One region of the Bradyrhizobium sp. USDA3010 genome, then DNA from elsewhere that is predicted to be linked to it. Evidence: predicted binding sites of a transcription regulator. Region 1 holds the regulator's gene; each other region holds the start of a gene.
The links. The regulator PhoB, encoded in region 1, activates phosphate uptake and scavenging genes when phosphate is short. The targets are predictions, from matches to a motif close to TGTCATNNANCTGTCAT.
Positions count from the first base shown of each region.

Region 2: AC066Y_RS26905 (alkaline phosphatase D family protein) is a predicted target of PhoB. The motif match lies at 1,633-1,649, and genes of this name have one in related genera.
Region 3: AC066Y_RS28290 (inorganic phosphate transporter) is a predicted target of PhoB. The motif match lies at 1,306-1,322, and genes of this name have one in related genera.
Region 4: AC066Y_RS05990 (glycerophosphodiester phosphodiesterase family protein) is a predicted target of PhoB. The motif match lies at 1,624-1,640, and genes of this name have one in related genera.

Region 1 is NZ_JBWJZD010000001.1:400,023-403,905, reverse strand. Features, by position in the region: gene pstB (phosphate ABC transporter ATP-binding protein PstB) at 1-432, shown strand, start outside; gene phoU (phosphate signaling complex protein PhoU) at 444-1,160, shown strand; gene phoB (phosphate regulon transcriptional regulator PhoB) at 1,290-2,000, shown strand; gene AC066Y_RS01720 (GcrA family cell cycle regulator) at 2,290-2,802, opposite strand; gene AC066Y_RS01715 (acetylornithine transaminase) at 3,299-3,883, shown strand, end outside.
Region 2 is NZ_JBWJZD010000020.1:105,777-109,659, forward strand. Features, by position in the region: gene AC066Y_RS26895 (indolepyruvate ferredoxin oxidoreductase family protein) at 1-756, shown strand, start outside; gene AC066Y_RS26900 (hypothetical protein) at 993-1,424, shown strand; gene AC066Y_RS26905 (alkaline phosphatase D family protein) at 1,739-3,319, shown strand; gene AC066Y_RS26910 (aldo/keto reductase) at 3,483-3,883, shown strand, end outside.
Region 3 is NZ_JBWJZD010000022.1:93,765-97,647, forward strand. Features, by position in the region: gene AC066Y_RS28280 (hypothetical protein) at 1-483, shown strand, start outside; gene AC066Y_RS28285 (DUF5413 family protein) at 677-1,111, shown strand; gene AC066Y_RS28290 (inorganic phosphate transporter) at 1,395-3,017, shown strand; gene AC066Y_RS28295 (Crp/Fnr family transcriptional regulator) at 3,081-3,449, shown strand; gene AC066Y_RS28300 (DUF4112 domain-containing protein) at 3,655-3,883, shown strand, end outside.
Region 4 is NZ_JBWJZD010000003.1:96,722-100,604, reverse strand. Features, by position in the region: gene AC066Y_RS06000 (ABC transporter permease) at 1-577, shown strand, start outside; gene AC066Y_RS05995 (HlyD family secretion protein) at 564-1,535, shown strand; gene AC066Y_RS05990 (glycerophosphodiester phosphodiesterase family protein) at 1,732-3,342, shown strand; gene AC066Y_RS05985 (MFS transporter) at 3,456-3,883, shown strand, end outside.

The DNA.
Region 1 (3,883 bases):
ATCCGCCTCTACGAGAAGATCTCGAAGTCCGAGATGGACGACCGGGTCGAGAAGGCGCTGCGCGGCGGCGCGCTGTGGAACGAGGTCAAGGACAAGCTGAACGCCTCCGGCCTGTCGCTCTCCGGCGGCCAGCAGCAGCGGCTGTGCATCGCGCGCACCGTGGCGGTGCGTCCCGAGGTGATCCTGTTCGACGAGCCGTGCTCGGCGCTCGACCCGATTTCGACCGCCAAGGTCGAGGAGCTGATCCAGGAGCTGTCCGAGGACTACACGATCGCGATCGTCACCCACAACATGCAGCAGGCGGCGCGCGTCTCCGACAAGACCGCCTTCATGTATCTCGGCGAGCTGATCGAGTTCGACGACACCAACAAGATCTTCACCTCGCCGAGCGATCGACGGACTCAGGATTACATCACCGGCCGGTTCGGCTGAGGAGATACAAGATGGCTTCTGAACATACCGCCAAGGCATTCGACAGCGACCTGCAGGAGTTGACCCGCCTGGTCGCCGAGATGGGCGGCCTCGTCGAGCGGATGATTACCGAGTCGGTCGACGCGCTGATCCGTCGCGACGTTGCGCTCGGCAAGCGCGTGGTCGCCGCCGACATCGAGATCGACAATCTTCAGCGCGTCATCGAAGAGCGCGCGGTGCTGACGATCGCCCGCCGCCAGCCGATGGCGATCGACCTGCGTGAAATCGTCAGCGCGATGCGCGTGGCCACCGATCTCGAGCGGATCGGCGACCTCGCCAAGAACATGGGCAAGCGCGTCGCGGCGCTGGAAAGCGATTTCCAGCCGCTGAAGCTGATCCGCGGCCTGGAGCACATGACCGACCTCGTGCTGTCGCAGGTCAAGTCGGTGCTCGACGCCTATGCCGCGCACGACCTGCCGGCGGCGATGAACGTCTGGAAGGGCGACGAGGAGGTCGATGCGATCTGCACCTCGCTGTTCCGCGAGCTCTTGACCTACATGATGGAGGATCCGCGCAACATCTCGTTCTGCATCCATCTGATGTTCTGCGCCAAGAACATCGAGCGGATCGGCGATCACGCCACCAACATCGCCGAGACCGTGTTCTACATGATCGAGGGCCAGCAGATCACCGACAAGCGTCCGAAGGGCGACATGACCAATTTTGCCACCACTGTGCCGGGTACCTAGGACATGATCCGCAGCGCGGAGCCGGATTGTCTTCACGACAAGTCGTTTCCGCGGGGATTATGCCCAGGAAGGTAAGCGTTTCGGTTTGCGTCTGGGCAACGGATCACCACAGAGAGAGAACTTAAACCGATGAGCGCACGCATTCTGGTAGTCGAAGACGAGGAAGCGCTGACGACACTGTTGCGCTACAACCTCGATGCGGAAGGCTACGATGTCGAAACGGTCGGGCGCGGCGACGATGCCGACACCCGCCTGAAGGAGCGCGTTCCCGACCTCGTGGTACTGGACTGGATGCTGCCGGGCCTGTCCGGCATCGAGCTGTGTCGCCGCCTGCGGGCGCGTCCCGAGACCAAGCAGCTTCCGATCATCATGCTGACCGCCCGCGGCGAGGAGAGCGAGCGCGTGCGCGGGCTTGCCACCGGCGCCGACGACTACATCGTCAAGCCGTTCTCGGTGCCGGAATTACTGGCACGGGTGAAGGGCCTGCTGCGCCGCGCGAGCCCGGAGCGGCTTGCGACCGTGCTGACCTACGGCGACATCGAGCTCGATCGCGAGAAGCGCCGCGTGGCGCGCTCGGGCCGTCCGATCGATCTCGGTCCGACCGAGTATCGGCTGCTCGAATTCTTCCTCGAGCATCCCGGCCGCGTGTTCAGCCGCGAACAGCTGCTCGACAGCGTCTGGGGTCGCGACATCTATATCGATGAGCGTACCGTCGACGTGCATATCGGCCGCCTGCGCAAGCTGCTCAATCCGGGCCGCGAGCAAGATCCGATCCGCACCGTGCGCGGCGCCGGTTATGCGCTCGACGACCGCTTCGCGAAGGCCGAGCCGCAGCCGTAAGGCCGGCCGGCAATCGCAAGCCACAATACGGCGTCGTCCCGGCGCAGGCCGGGACCCATAACCACTGTTCTCTTTTGCTTGCATGCGCTGGTGCCACAGCCGCCTTAAACCACTTGCACCAGTGGTAATGGGTCCCGGCCTGCGCCGGGACGACGCCAGTGATGTAGTGCGTTCTCCGCTTCAAACACCGCCCCGGATTTCGCTTCGCTCCATCCGGGCTACGATCACATAAAAAAATCCCCGCTTTCGCGGGGATTTGTTTTTGCAGTCCAGGCTGGTTTCCCGAGTGCTACTTGATCTGTGGCTTCGCCGACGGCCGGCGGCGATCGGCGGCGGGCTGGTAGGCGACGCGCGAGTGATGCGCGCAATAGGGCAGGCCGGCGAGCGCCTTGCCGCCGCAGAAGAAGAATTCCGGGCTCGAGGGATCTCCGACCGGCCAGTGGCAGGTGGCCTCGTTGAGCTCGAGCAGCGACAGCCGCTGGCTCATCGGCACCACATTGTCGAAGGAGATCGGATCGGGCTCCATCTCCACCTCGAAGGCGTGCGCGAGCGCGGTGTTGCCGCGCGACACCGGGCGCGCCACCCGCATCATGTGCTGGGCGGGACGGGCCTTGCGCTGCCGCGGCGCAGCCGTGGAGGGGGCCTTGGCGCGGCCGGAGAGGCCGAGCCGATGTACTTTGCCGATCACGGCGTTTCGCGTCACATTGCCAAGTTCCGCCGCGATCTGGCTGGCCGAGAGGCCGGATTCCCAGAGCTTCTTCAGCTGCTCGACGCGATCGTCGGACCAAGTCAATACAGTCATCGCATTCTTCCTTTCGCATGGCGCCGGCCACTCATCGGAGCGGCGCTGCGAGCCAATCTGGACAAATATCCCTGCGGCCAGAATCCCTTAGCCCTCGCCGGGCACGGTGTTGCGCCCGAACGTTTACGCGAGACACGAAGGCTACTTAGAGGGTCCAGTACTGCCGCACGAGATGTCGTACCCGACAGGCCAAACGCTACAATATGGCGTGACTCTGGCGCAAGAGTCCGCGGCCGTGCGTCCACATGTTCCCACAAAGTTAAGCATTGCTGTGAGGCTTTTCCACCGCACCGGAATGCTCCGGATTGCGCCGGTTTCGCATTGCAGGAAGGCCAGCAAAGGCCGGCTCCTGGCGATTGACACTGACCGGCCGCCGCATAGAATGACCCGCACGTGCCGCCCGCAAAGGCGGCCGTTTTGTTTTCCGAAGCTGGCGGTTGCTGCGTAGGCGTCAAGGCGCGCAGCGATTGACGGCTTCAAACCGGCAGTGAACGCCATGACCAACGCCTCGTCGCATCTGCTCCCCGTCTTCGCCCGGGTCGATCTCGGCTTCGAGCGCGGCGAGGGCGCCTGGCTGATCGCAACCAATGGCGACCGCTATCTCGATTTCACCTCGGGCGTCGCGGTGAACGCGCTTGGGCATGCGCATCCGCATCTGGTCAAGGCGCTGCAGGAGCAGGCGACCAAGCTCTGGCACATGTCGAACCTGTTCAAGAGCCCGGACGGCGAGGTGCTTGCCGCGCGACTGTGCGAGCAGAGTTTTGCCGACTTCGTGTTCTTCTGCAATTCCGGCGCCGAAGCGATGGAGGGCGTGATCAAGCTGGTGCGCCACCACCACTTCTCCAAGGGCCATCCGGAGCGCTACCGCATCATCACCTTCGAAGGCGCCTTCCATGGCCGCACGCTGGGCACGCTGGCTGCGACCGGCTCGGCGAAATATCTCGAGGGCTTTGGCCCGCCGATGGACGGCTTCGACCAGGTGCCGCACGGCGACATCGAGGCGGTGAAGAAGGCGATCGGCCCGCACACCGCCGGCATCCTGATCGAGCCGGTGCAGGGCGAGGGCGGCGTGCGCTCGGCG
Region 2 (3,883 bases), on a different contig from region 1:
AACAAGACCGCGTTCTCGTGGGGCCGGCTCGCCGCGCATGATCTGCAGCGCGTGGTCAGCGCCGCGCGCTTCAAGAGCGCAGGCGCCGCGCCGGCGAAGAAGACGCTCGATGAGGCGATTGCGTTCCGCGCCAAGTTCCTCACCGACTATCAGGACGCGGCTTACGCGAAGCGCTATCTCGACGACGTCGCGCGCGTCCGCTCCGCCGAAGCTGCGGCAGCGCCGGGCTCGCATGACCTGACCGAGGCCTTTGCAAAGGGCCTGTTCAAGCTGATGGCCTACAAGGACGAATATGAGGTCGCGCGGCTCTATTCCGACGGCGAGTTCAGCAAGGCCTTGAGGGAGCAGTTCGAGGGCAATTCCGGTCTGAAGGTCTTGCTGGCACCGCCGCTGCTGGCGCAGCGCGATCCCGTCACCGGGCGCTTGCAGAAGCGCGAGTTCGGGCCGTGGATCTTCAAGGCGTTCGGCCTGCTGTCGGGGCTGAAGGGCCTGCGCGGCACAGCATTCGACATCTTCGGCTACACCGCCGAGCGCAAGATGGAGCGCGCGCTGCCGGTGGAGTATGCGGCGATGATCCTGCGTCACCTCGACGGCAAGAAGCCGCTCGATTTGCCGCGCCTGGTGGCGCTGGCGAAGACCGCGGACCTCGTGCGCGGCTACGGCCACATCAAGGAAGGCAACGTCGCCCGCTACCGCACCGAATGCGCGCGGCTGGAGCGTGCGATCGGCCAGCCGCTGGCACAGGCGGCGGAGTAGGCTGGAGCGTATTCGAGCGAAGTGGCTACCGGTTCGCGTGAAGAAAACGCGTCAAAACAAGAAGCTAGAAACCCGTTCCGATACCATCGGAACGGCGCGCCAGGTGGCTGGCAGCGGAACTTTCCACGACCGCCTTGGTTGACCGGTAACCCTGCCCCGTAAGCCGTGGCTGGATTCGCGCGGCCGGGCTCCTACATGATGGCTGTTCTGTTCGAGTGATTTCAGGAGGCCCTTTGATGGTCCTGAAAAGCGCTTTTGTTGCAACTGTTTGCACCGCGTGCCTGGCGTTGGGTGGCGTGGCGTTGGCTGACGACTACCGCCCAAGCGAGTTCTTCAGCCTCGATCTCTCGCGGGCCGTGCTCTCGCCGAAGCCGCTTGGCCCGCCGGCGCAGTTCGAGCCGGTTCCGGTCGAGGCGAAGACCGACCACGGACCTGATCAGCGCGCCAATGTCGCACCGAAGGTCGAGCAGCCGAAAGTCGAGCGGCAAAAGGCCGTGCGGACAAGCAGGGTAACGGCACCGCATGAACGCAAGCGCGCAGTGGCGCAGGTTCCCGCCCGCGCCAAGCTCGCGCGGCGCCATTCGAACCCGCTCGATGCGGAAGCCCGCGACACCAGGATCCAGACCTGGCCGTGCCGCACCGGCGGCATCTGCAACTGGCAGCGGTGAGAGTGCCCGCCGCGCCTGTGCTCTCTCGAAGTGCGCCAATCCCAAACCCGTCATCCTGAGGAGCGCGCTCTTGCGCGCGTCTCGAAGGATCGACGGCCCGTCTTTGGCCGATTCATCCTTCGAGGCTCGCTCTGCTCGCGCCTCAGGATGACGGGATTAGCATCGAGTGCTCGGCGTTCCTGTGCTGTTCCGATCTCCATATCCCCCGAGTCATCCCGCCGTCGCAAAACCGTCGGCGCAGAGTCAAGAAACCGTAAGGGCGGAGTCAAACAGCGCAGGCAAAACCTTCGTTGCGATTCGACGAAGGTTATTCGATGCCGACAGCGATCTCCGCGAGGGGGCGAGGCCTCACAAGGCGTCAGCTTCTGGTGCGCTCGGCGTCGACGGCCGCGCTGGCGGGATTGGGCGCGCTGGCAAAGCCCTATCTGAGCCGCGCCGCGGATCGGCCTGCGATCGCGGGCATCCAGTCCGGCGACGTCGCCAGCGATTCCGCTGTGATCTGGGCCCGCGCCGATCGCGCCGCGCGGATGCAGATCGAATGCGCCGCGGTCGAAAGCTTCGCCACCATCCTGCGCACCGCGTCCGCCGACGCGCTGCCCGAGCGCGACTTCACCGCAAAGCTGCTGCTCGATGGCCTGCCGCCGGGGCAGGACCTGTTCTATCGCATCAGCTTCGAGGATCGCGACGGCATTGTGGGCGAAAGCCGCGTCGGGCATTTCCGCACCGCGCCGGTCGACCGCCGCTCGGTCTCGTTCGTCTGGTCCGGCGACGTCGTGGGGCAGGGCTGGGGCATCGACCCCGCGCGCGGCGGCCTGCGCAGCTATCGCACCATGTTGAACGAGCACCCGGATTTCTTCATCCATTCCGGCGATCACATCTATGCCGATTGCACGGTGCCGTCGGAGCAGATGCTGCCGAACGGCGAGGTCTGGCGCAACATCGTCACCGAGGAGAAGTCGGTCGTCGCCCACAGCCTCGACGAGTTTCGCGGCAACTACAAATACAACTGGTTCGACGACAACTTCCGCGCCTTCCACGCCGAGGTGCCGATGTTCGCGCAGTGGGACGACCATGAGGTGGCCGACGACTGGTCGCCAATCGGCACCGCCGACGCAACCGGCTATGATGCGGACGGCAATTCGCGCCTGGTGGCGCGGGCGCGCCGCGCCTTCCACGAATTCATGCCGATGCGGCTGATGCCGGAGCGCGACGGCCGGGTCTATCGCAAGATCGCCTACGGGCCGCTGCTCGACGTCTTCATCATCGACATGCGCTCCTACCGCGATTCCAGCTGGAATAAGCAGGGCGATCCGGACCAGGCGTTCATCCTTGGTCAGGATCAGCTCGCCTGGCTGAAGCGGGAGCTGGTGGCGTCGGATGCTGTCTGGAAGGTGATCGCGGCGGATCTGCCGATCGGCCTCGTCAGCCTGGACGCCGTCGCGCTCGGCGACGGGCCGCCGGAGCGGCGCGAGTACGAGATCGCCGATCTCCTGTCCTTCATGAAGCGCGCCGGCATCCGCAACACGGTGTGGCTCACCGCCGACATGCACTACACCGCCGCGCATCATTATGATCCGAACCGCGCAGTGTTCCAGGAGTTCGAGCCGTTCTGGGAGTTCGTCTCCGGCCCACTGCACGCCGGCACCTGGTCGCCGGGCGAGCTCGACAACACCTTTGGCCCGAAGGCGATGTACCAGAACGGCTGCTCGGCCGAGCAGGGCGACAATCTCGCGCCGTGTTTCGGCCTCCAATTCTTCGGCCGCGTCGACATCGACGGCAGGACCGGCGTGATGAGAGTGACGCTGAAGGACGTCGACAACCACGATCTCTGGTCGGTCGACATCGAGCCGCGGCCGGACGCGCGGCCCGGCCTGATCATGGCGCAACATATCTAGGCTCGCGAAAGCCGTCGCGACATCTTGATTGCGGGCGGCTTGCCCGAAGGCCCGGTTTGCGGGCAAACTGGTATCGGCAGTCCTGCCAATTTCATTCCTTTCAGACGATTTGCTGGCGTGACGTCGTCGATGACATCGGCGGCCCACGCGTCAGGAGCTATCCATGGACAATCTGCAGACACAGGGCATCAGCCTGCCGCAGCTCGGGCTCGGCACCTTCCGCATGCAGGGCGATGCCTGCCGCGCGGCGGTCGAGAGCGCGCTCGGGCTCGGTTACCGCCATATCGACAGCGCCGAGATGTACGGCAATGAGGAGGCGATCGGGGCCGCGATCGCGGATTCGAAGGTCGCGCGCAAGAACCTGCATGTGACCACCAAGGTCTGGCATGAGAACCTGGCGCCGGATGCGATCCGCAAAGCGTTCGACGCCAGCCTGAAGAAGCTGCGCCTTGATCACGTCGACCTCTATCTGGTGCACTGGCCGTCGCGGAGCATGAAGCTGCCTGCCGTCTTCGAGACGCTGATGCAGCTGAAGGAGGAAGGCCGCACCCGCGCGATCGGCGT
Region 3 (3,883 bases), on a different contig from region 1:
TATGTCGGTTCGGTGGTCTGGCGCACCGAACAGGTCAAGGGCTCGGGCAACCAGAAGCCCGACATCGCCGTGCGCGCCGACATCGACATCCCCGATCGCAAGTTCAAGATGACGATGTCGTTCCGCCGCAACACCGATTCATCGCTGCCGGCGAGCCATACCGCGGAATTGACCTTCATCCTGCCGCAGGACTTCGCCAATGGCGGCGTCGGTAATGTGCCGGGCATCCTGATGAAGTCCAACGAGCAGGCGCGCGGCACGCCGCTGGCCGGGCTCGCGGTCAAGGTCACCGACGGCTTCTTCCTGGTCGGCCTCTCCAACGTCGACGCCGACCGCTCGCGCAATCTGCAGCTGCTGAAGGAACGCTCCTGGTTCGACGTGCCGCTGGTCTACACCAACCAGCGCCGCGCCATCATCGCGATCGAAAAGGGCGCCCCCGGCGAGCGCGCCTTCAACGACGCGTTCGCGGCGTGGGGTGAGTAACAGCTTCAGCGCTCACCTCGGTACTCACGATCTCATCGCCCCGCTGAGTCCGGGCGTTTCCGTATCGCAGCGAAGTCCGGCTGTTGCAGCGCATCGACGCGATGATCCCGGAACATTACCGGGCGCTTTCGATTTTCCCTAGAACCGTCGCGTGACTGCGTTACACTCGCCTGATGTCGGGCAGGGGCACGCCATGAAACGCTATCTGATCTTCGCAGCCATCGGGCCGTTCATCGGCGGCTTCCTGCTGCTGCTCATGACCACCTATCAGTCCGGCTACTGGACCGAGACCAATGGCGGCGAGGTGGCGAAGCTGCTCGCCGTGTTCGTGAAGTCGCTGCAATACAATTATCTGTTCGGCATCGTGCCGTCGCTGATGTTCGGCGCGGTCGACGACATCCTGATGCATATGCGGCGGATCACGCCGACGGTGCGGATGCTGATCGTAGGTCTCGTGGCGTTCGTCGGCGCGGCGCTGACCTACGCCTCGCACGGCTCCGAGAGCGGCGCGGTGCAGTTCATCCTCTACGGGATGGTCGGCCTCATCCCGGGCGTGATCACGTCCTGGCTGGCGCACAAATATGCCGAAGAGCAGCACGTGCCGGCGACGCCGGCATCCCAGCATTAGGGCATGTACTCATTGCCTCGGGAAAAGCAGAAGTCGTCAGCTTTGACGTGATCGGCGATTTCCGACCGGTCGGCGCAACGAGCGCATCGCAGCCGGACGGGAAGTCGTGTCTAATGCACGGCGAGCGGCGGGGGCCGCTATTATGGCAATCTCGTCAATGGATTAGGCGCCGGCCGCAAGCCGGCCGCATTGCCTTTCATGGAGCTGTCATATGGACGTCATGTCAGCGTAGTCCAAATGTCACATGGCCGCTTTTGTCCTCCCGCGGCTGTGAGGGCGATCCATGAGCGATGTAGCGTTACCTGGTTCGATCGAGCCTGCGCGTAGCGGCGGGCCCGATCTCGAGAAAGGCTTTCATCCTCTCACCGGCATCATTTATCTCGGCGTGATCGGCGCCGCGCTGCTGTTCGTGGCCTACAGCATCTACGCGGATGTCGGCGCGACGGGCGTCGGCAAGACCTCCTATCTCGCGTTCCTGCTGCTGTTCGTGGCGCTGTTGATCTCGCTCGGCTTCGAATTCGTCAACGGCTTTCACGACACGGCGAACGCCGTCGCCACCGTGATCTACACCCGTTCGATGCCGGCCCACATTGCCGTCGTCTGGTCGGGGCTCTTCAATCTGATCGGTGTCCTGCTCTCCAGCGGCGCCGTTGCCTTCGGCATCGTCTCGCTGTTGCCGGTCGAACTGATCCTTCAGGTCGGCAGCAGCGCCGGCTTCGCGATGGTGTTTGCGCTGCTGATCGCCGCCATCATCTGGAACGTGGGTACCTGGTATTTTGGTTTGCCCGCCTCGAGTTCGCACACCCTGATCGGATCGATCATGGGCGTCGGTATCGCGAACGCCCTGATGCACGGACGGGAGGGGACCTCCGGCGTGGATTGGTCACAGGCCGTCAGCATCGGCAAGGCGCTGCTGTTGTCGCCGCTGTTCGGATTTGCGCTCGCTGCCATCCTGCTCTACGGGCTGAAAACCGCGCTGTTGCGCGCAACGCCGGCGCTGTTCGGCGAGCCGAAAGGCGATCAGCCGCCGCCATGGTGGATCCGCGGCATCCTGATCCTGACCTGCACCCTGGTCAGCTTCTTCCACGGATCGAACGACGGTCAAAAGGGCATGGGTCTGATCATGCTCATCCTGATCGGCGTAGTCCCAACCGCTTACGCGCTCAACCGCGCGATGCCTGCGAGCCAGATCGCGGCATTCACCGCGAATTCGGCGGCGGCGAGCAAGGTGATCGAGGATAAGGGAGCCGATCGCAAGGTGACGGGCAATCCGCGTCCGGCGGTGACGAACTACATCGCCCTTCGGCAACTCACCGACGATACCTATCCGTCACTCGCCGTTCTCGTCGGCGAAATCCGCGACCAGGTCGTTCAGTACGGTTCGCTGGCGAAATTCCCGGCCGAGGCCGTCGGCAACACGCGCAACGACATGTATCTGGTATCGGAGGCGCTGCGCTTGCTCATGAAGAGCGGCGACAATGGGCTGAACGATGCCGATGTCGCGACGCTCAATCGCTACAAAGGCTCGCTGGATGCCGCGACCAAATTCATTCCGTCCTGGGTGAAGATTGCGGTCGCGATCGCGCTCGGTCTCGGCACGATGGTCGGCTGGAAGCGGATTGTCGTGACGGTGGGTGAAAAGATCGGCAAGACCCATCTGACCTATGCGCAGGGTGCCTGCGCCGAGATCACGGCGGCCGCGACCATCGCCGCGGCAGACGGGTACGGCTTGCCGGTGTCGACGACGCATGTGTTGTCGTCCGGCATCGCCGGCACCATGACCGCGAACGGATCCGGCCTGCAATGGTCGACAGTCCGCAACATCGCCATGGCGTGGGTTCTGACCTTGCCGGTGGCGATGCTGATCTCGGGCCTGCTCTACTTTGTTTTCGCGCATTTGTTTTAGCCGGAGCAGCAAGACAACCGGATGCATGAGACCTGCATCCGGATTCGGGGAAAGGAATTTCGAGTGGCAGATGCAAGCTTCAGCCTTCTGACGGGCAACGACATCGAAACACGCCTGGTCCGCGCCGGCGGCCTTATCTTTCGCGAAGGTGAGCAGGCCAACGAGCTGTTCGTGATCAAGAGCGGCTATGTGCGCATTCAGGTCGGTAACAAGACCATGGCTGAGCTGGCACCTGACACGATCTTTGGCGAAATGGCGTTGATCGACAACGAGCCAAGAAGCGCGACCGCCACGGCGCTCACGGATGTCGAGCTCGTCCCGGTCTCGGAAAAGCAGTTTCTCTTCCTCGTCAGCCAGACGCCGCATTTTGCCCTGAAGGTGATGCGGACGCTGGCTCAGCGGCTCAGAACCATGAACAAGGGCGTCTATTAGGCGAGGCGAAGAGAGCATCTCGCCAGTTCACGCTTCGCGCGAAAACATCTCGCTGATTGTTGCAAAACGGCGGACATTTCCGTCCGCCGTCGCTTCGGCTTGACGCTGTCGGCGGCGCGGGGCACGTGACGAGGCTTGAACGGCCTTGAATGTGACACAGTGGTAATGTGACGCAACTTGAACCACCTGCCTGCGTTACCATGTGATGGCCATGCCCGAGGACGACATTTTCAACCCCCACGCCACGCGATCGCGGCCGCCTTTCGGCGGGGCGCAGGCGCGCGGCAAGGTCATCGATCAGGACGGGCGCGAGCTCCGCGATGGTCCGCTGCATCCGCAGTTCCAAGGCTTTCAGGGTGCCTTTCAGGAAGGCTTCCGCTTCGACTTCCGCAACTCCACCGCCAACCCGTTCGGCAACCTGACGCGCGAGGAGC
Region 4 (3,883 bases), on a different contig from region 1:
CGTGCCGGCGGCGTTCATCCTGATCCTGCAACAGACGCTGCTGATCGGCGCGGCGATGCTGACCGGCGCGGCGCTGGCGAATTCCCGCAACACGGTCGCGGGCGTGTTCGGGCGCGGCGTGGCCCATCTGACCATCTACCTGCCGGCGCTCGCGCTCTATCTGATCGTGCTGCCTCGGATCTATGGTTTCTCGACGCTCGGGCATTTGCCGCAGATCTTCGCGCTGGCGACCGTCTTCCTGCTGGCGACGAGCTTCATGGGACAGGCGATCGGCGCCTGGTTCACGCGACCGGAGAACGCCACCATTTTGCTGCTGGCGACCAGCCTGCCGCAGTTCTTCACCGCCGGCTTCGCATGGCCGCGCGAGGCCATCCCTCCTGCGGCGACGGCACTCGGCCGGCTGTTCCCGGCCGACTCGGCGATCGACGGCCTCGTGCGCATCAACCAGCTCGGCGCCAGCATCTGGGAGGTCTCGCATGACTGGATCAGGTTGTGGTGCCTGGCCCTGGGCTATTTCGTGCTGGCCGTGATCTCCGCGCTGGTGTTCAAGAGAGGACAGCAACATGCCCAACGCTAGGCGCATCGCCATTGTCGCGATCCCGCTTGCGCTCGTCGCGGGTGCGCTGATCTACGCCGAGGGCCGCGCGACGCCGGCCCCTGCAATCGTCGGCGTGGTCCGCTCGACCGAGGTCAGGATCGAGCCGGAAGTGAACGGCCAGCTGGTGTCGATCGCGGTCGAGAAAGGCGCGCAGGTGCACGCGGGCGACGTCCTAGCGCGGCTCTCCGCCGTCGAGTTGAGCGCACAGGCGGACCAGGCGCGGGCCGCGCATGCCGCCGCGGTGGCGAGCCGCAACAACGTCTATGCCGGCGTCCGCCGCGAACAGATCGACTCGCTGAAAGCCGCGATCTCCAAGGCCAATTCGCGGCTCGACTATGTGCAGACCCAGCTCAAGCGGATCACCACGCTGGCGAGCCAGAGCTTTGAAACCCAGCAGGCGCTCGACCAGGCCGAGAACGACGTTGCCGCAGGGCGCGCCGGCGTGGCGGCGGCACAGGCGAACTACGATGCCGCCGTCGCAGGGCCGACCAAGGAGGAGCGCGCCATCGCCGACGCACAGGTGCAGGCGGCCGCGGCCGCCGTCGCGGTGCTCGAGCGCCGTCTCGACAAGATGGTGCTGCGCGCGCCGGTCGACGGCGTGGTCAGCGTGATCGCCGCGGAAGTGGGCGAGAACGTTCGTGCGGGCCAGCCGATCCTGATGATCGCGGCTGCCGGCAAGCAATGGCTGTCGTTCAACGTGCGCGAGGACCATCTCGACGGTCTTGCGATGGGCAAGACGGTGAGCGTGATACCGAACGTTTCCGGCGCCGCCGCCAAGGCCGCCATCACCGAATTGCGGCCGCTTGGGGTGTTCGCCACCTGGCAGGCCGAGCGCGTGATCGGCGATCACGACCGCAACACGCTGCGTCTGCGTCTCGACCCCGCAGGCGCCGCGGAAGGTCTCGAACCCGGCATGAGCGTCCGGATCGCACGTTGACAACGCGCCGCGATCGAACTCGCAATGAGGTGCGTGCTGTCGCCCTCCGGCGCATCGCGGAAGCTTGTGTCGGCCCGCCTCGCCGAACAGTCATCGGACTGTCAGAAGATTGCGACAAGAAGACAACGGCGTCAGCCTGATCGGCTCGGCCTTTATGGCATCGCCCCGATGCCACGCAAAAGATGGAGATTTGGCCGTGAGGCAGATTCGTTCGCGACGGAAGGTGCATGTTGGCGCGATGCTGCTCGGTGCGGCGGCTTTGGCGGTCCTGCTGCCGTCGATGGCTTCAGCGCAAACCGCCTCGGCGCCGGCCGGCGCCAAGCCGTTCCTGACCGTCGACGGCAAGCAGCCGCTCGTGATCGGGCATCGTGGCGTGCCGGGCCTGGTGCCCGAGGAGACCGAGGCATCGTATGAGCTGGCCGCCGACCTCGGCACCGACGCGCTCGAAGAGGACCTGCATCTGACCAAGGATTGCGTGCTGGTGGCACGCCACAATCCATGGCTGGGCGACAACACCAATGTCGCCGAAGTGGCGAAGACCAATGCGGACGTCGCGAAACGCAAGCGCACCGCGCCGGGCGTTGCCGTCAAGGTGAAATGGGCGCAAACGCCGACCAGCGGGCCGGCCGAATATCCCACCGACCTGATCGATCCGGCCGATCCCAAATCGGTGCTGAAGGCGCTGATCGTCGACGGCGACGATCACACCAATGATTGGTCGATCACCGACTTCACCATGGACGAGCTGAAGAGCTGGATCGCCGGCACCACCTATGATGCGGCCAACGAACGGCCGAAACTGTTCAACGGCAAGTTTCCGATCATCAGCTTCCAGGACATCATCGACATCGCCAAGGCCAAGAGCAAGGCGACGGGACGTCCGATCGCGGTCTATCCGGAAACCAAGAATCCGACCTGGAACAATGCCCAGGCGATCGCCAATGGCTGCGGCGCGCCCGGCAGCCACCCGCTCGAGGACGCCCTGATCAAGATCATCAGGGATAACGGCCTCAACGCGAAGGACGCGCCGATCATCGTTCAGAGCTTCGAGCCCGGCAGCCTGAAATATATGCGCAGCCACGGGCTGGAGACGCGGCAGGTCCAGCTGATCGACGGCAACGGCGTCGACTTCAAGACCGGCAAGGTGCTGCTCAACAACATCGCCAATTCCCGTCCGTACGACTGGACGGTCGCGGGTGACGGCCGCACCTTCGATGCGATGCTGACGCCCGAGGGCCTCGCGGAGATCAAGACCTATGCCGACGGCATCGGTCCGTGGAAGGCCTATATCGTCCCCTACAAGATCTCACCGTGGAAGGACAACAACGCCGACGGCACGCCCTACAAGGGATCGACGGCGGATGCCTCGACGCAGGAGGCAACCAGCGTCATTGCCGACGCGCACAAGCTCGGCCTGTTCGTGCATGTCTTCACGTTCCGCAACGAGAAGAAATATCTGGCTGCCGACTATCGCGGCGACCCTGGCCTGGAATATCTGAAGTTCTTCCGCCTCGGCGTGGATGGGGTGTTCACCGATTTCACGCACACCGGCGTGCCGCCCGCGCGGCCTATCTGCGTGAACTCGGCTGGTGACGGCGCCCCCCGGATTCTACATCGCACACGACTAACTCGCTCGCACGTCGCGCTTTTCGGAGCTTCGAATCGGCGTCCAACGGCAAACGCCGTCGGGGCGGTGACGTGCGGGCACCGTGTCTTGCGCGATCAACTGCGCCGGAGCCCGAGGCATCTCCTTTTCAGATGGAGCCATCTCAACAAACTATTTTTCCTGATCCGCGCTGACGGGTAAGGCCTCTCGTCCATCCTGGTCCAGCGCGCTGCTCGCCGCTGAAGGAACGCGCGAACGGTCCGGGCGGCGAACGAGAGGCCATGCGCCGATCAAACGACGACATGGGAGCGAGAATGTCCGACGCGGTTGCTGACAGGGCGATCAGGAAGGCCTTCGTTCGGCTGATGCCGGTGTTGTTCGTTTCCTACATTCTTGCCTACATCGATCGGGTCAATGTCGGATTTGCCGCGCTGAGGATGAACGCGGATATCGGCATCTCGCCCTATGTCTACGGGCTTGGTGCAGGCGTCTTTTTCCTCGGCTATTTTATCTGCGAGATCCCGAGCAACCTCGTGATGGCAAAGGTCGGCGCTCGGCGCTGGATCTCGCGCATCATGATTTCCTGGGGCTTGATCGCAGTGGCGATGGCGCGCGTGCAGGGACCAGTCAGCTTCATCGTGGCGCGCTTTCTGCTGGGCGCCGCCGAAGCCGGTTTCTTTCCCGGCGTGATCCTGTATCTGACCTACTGGTTTCCGCAGCAGTACCGGGCGCGCATGATCGC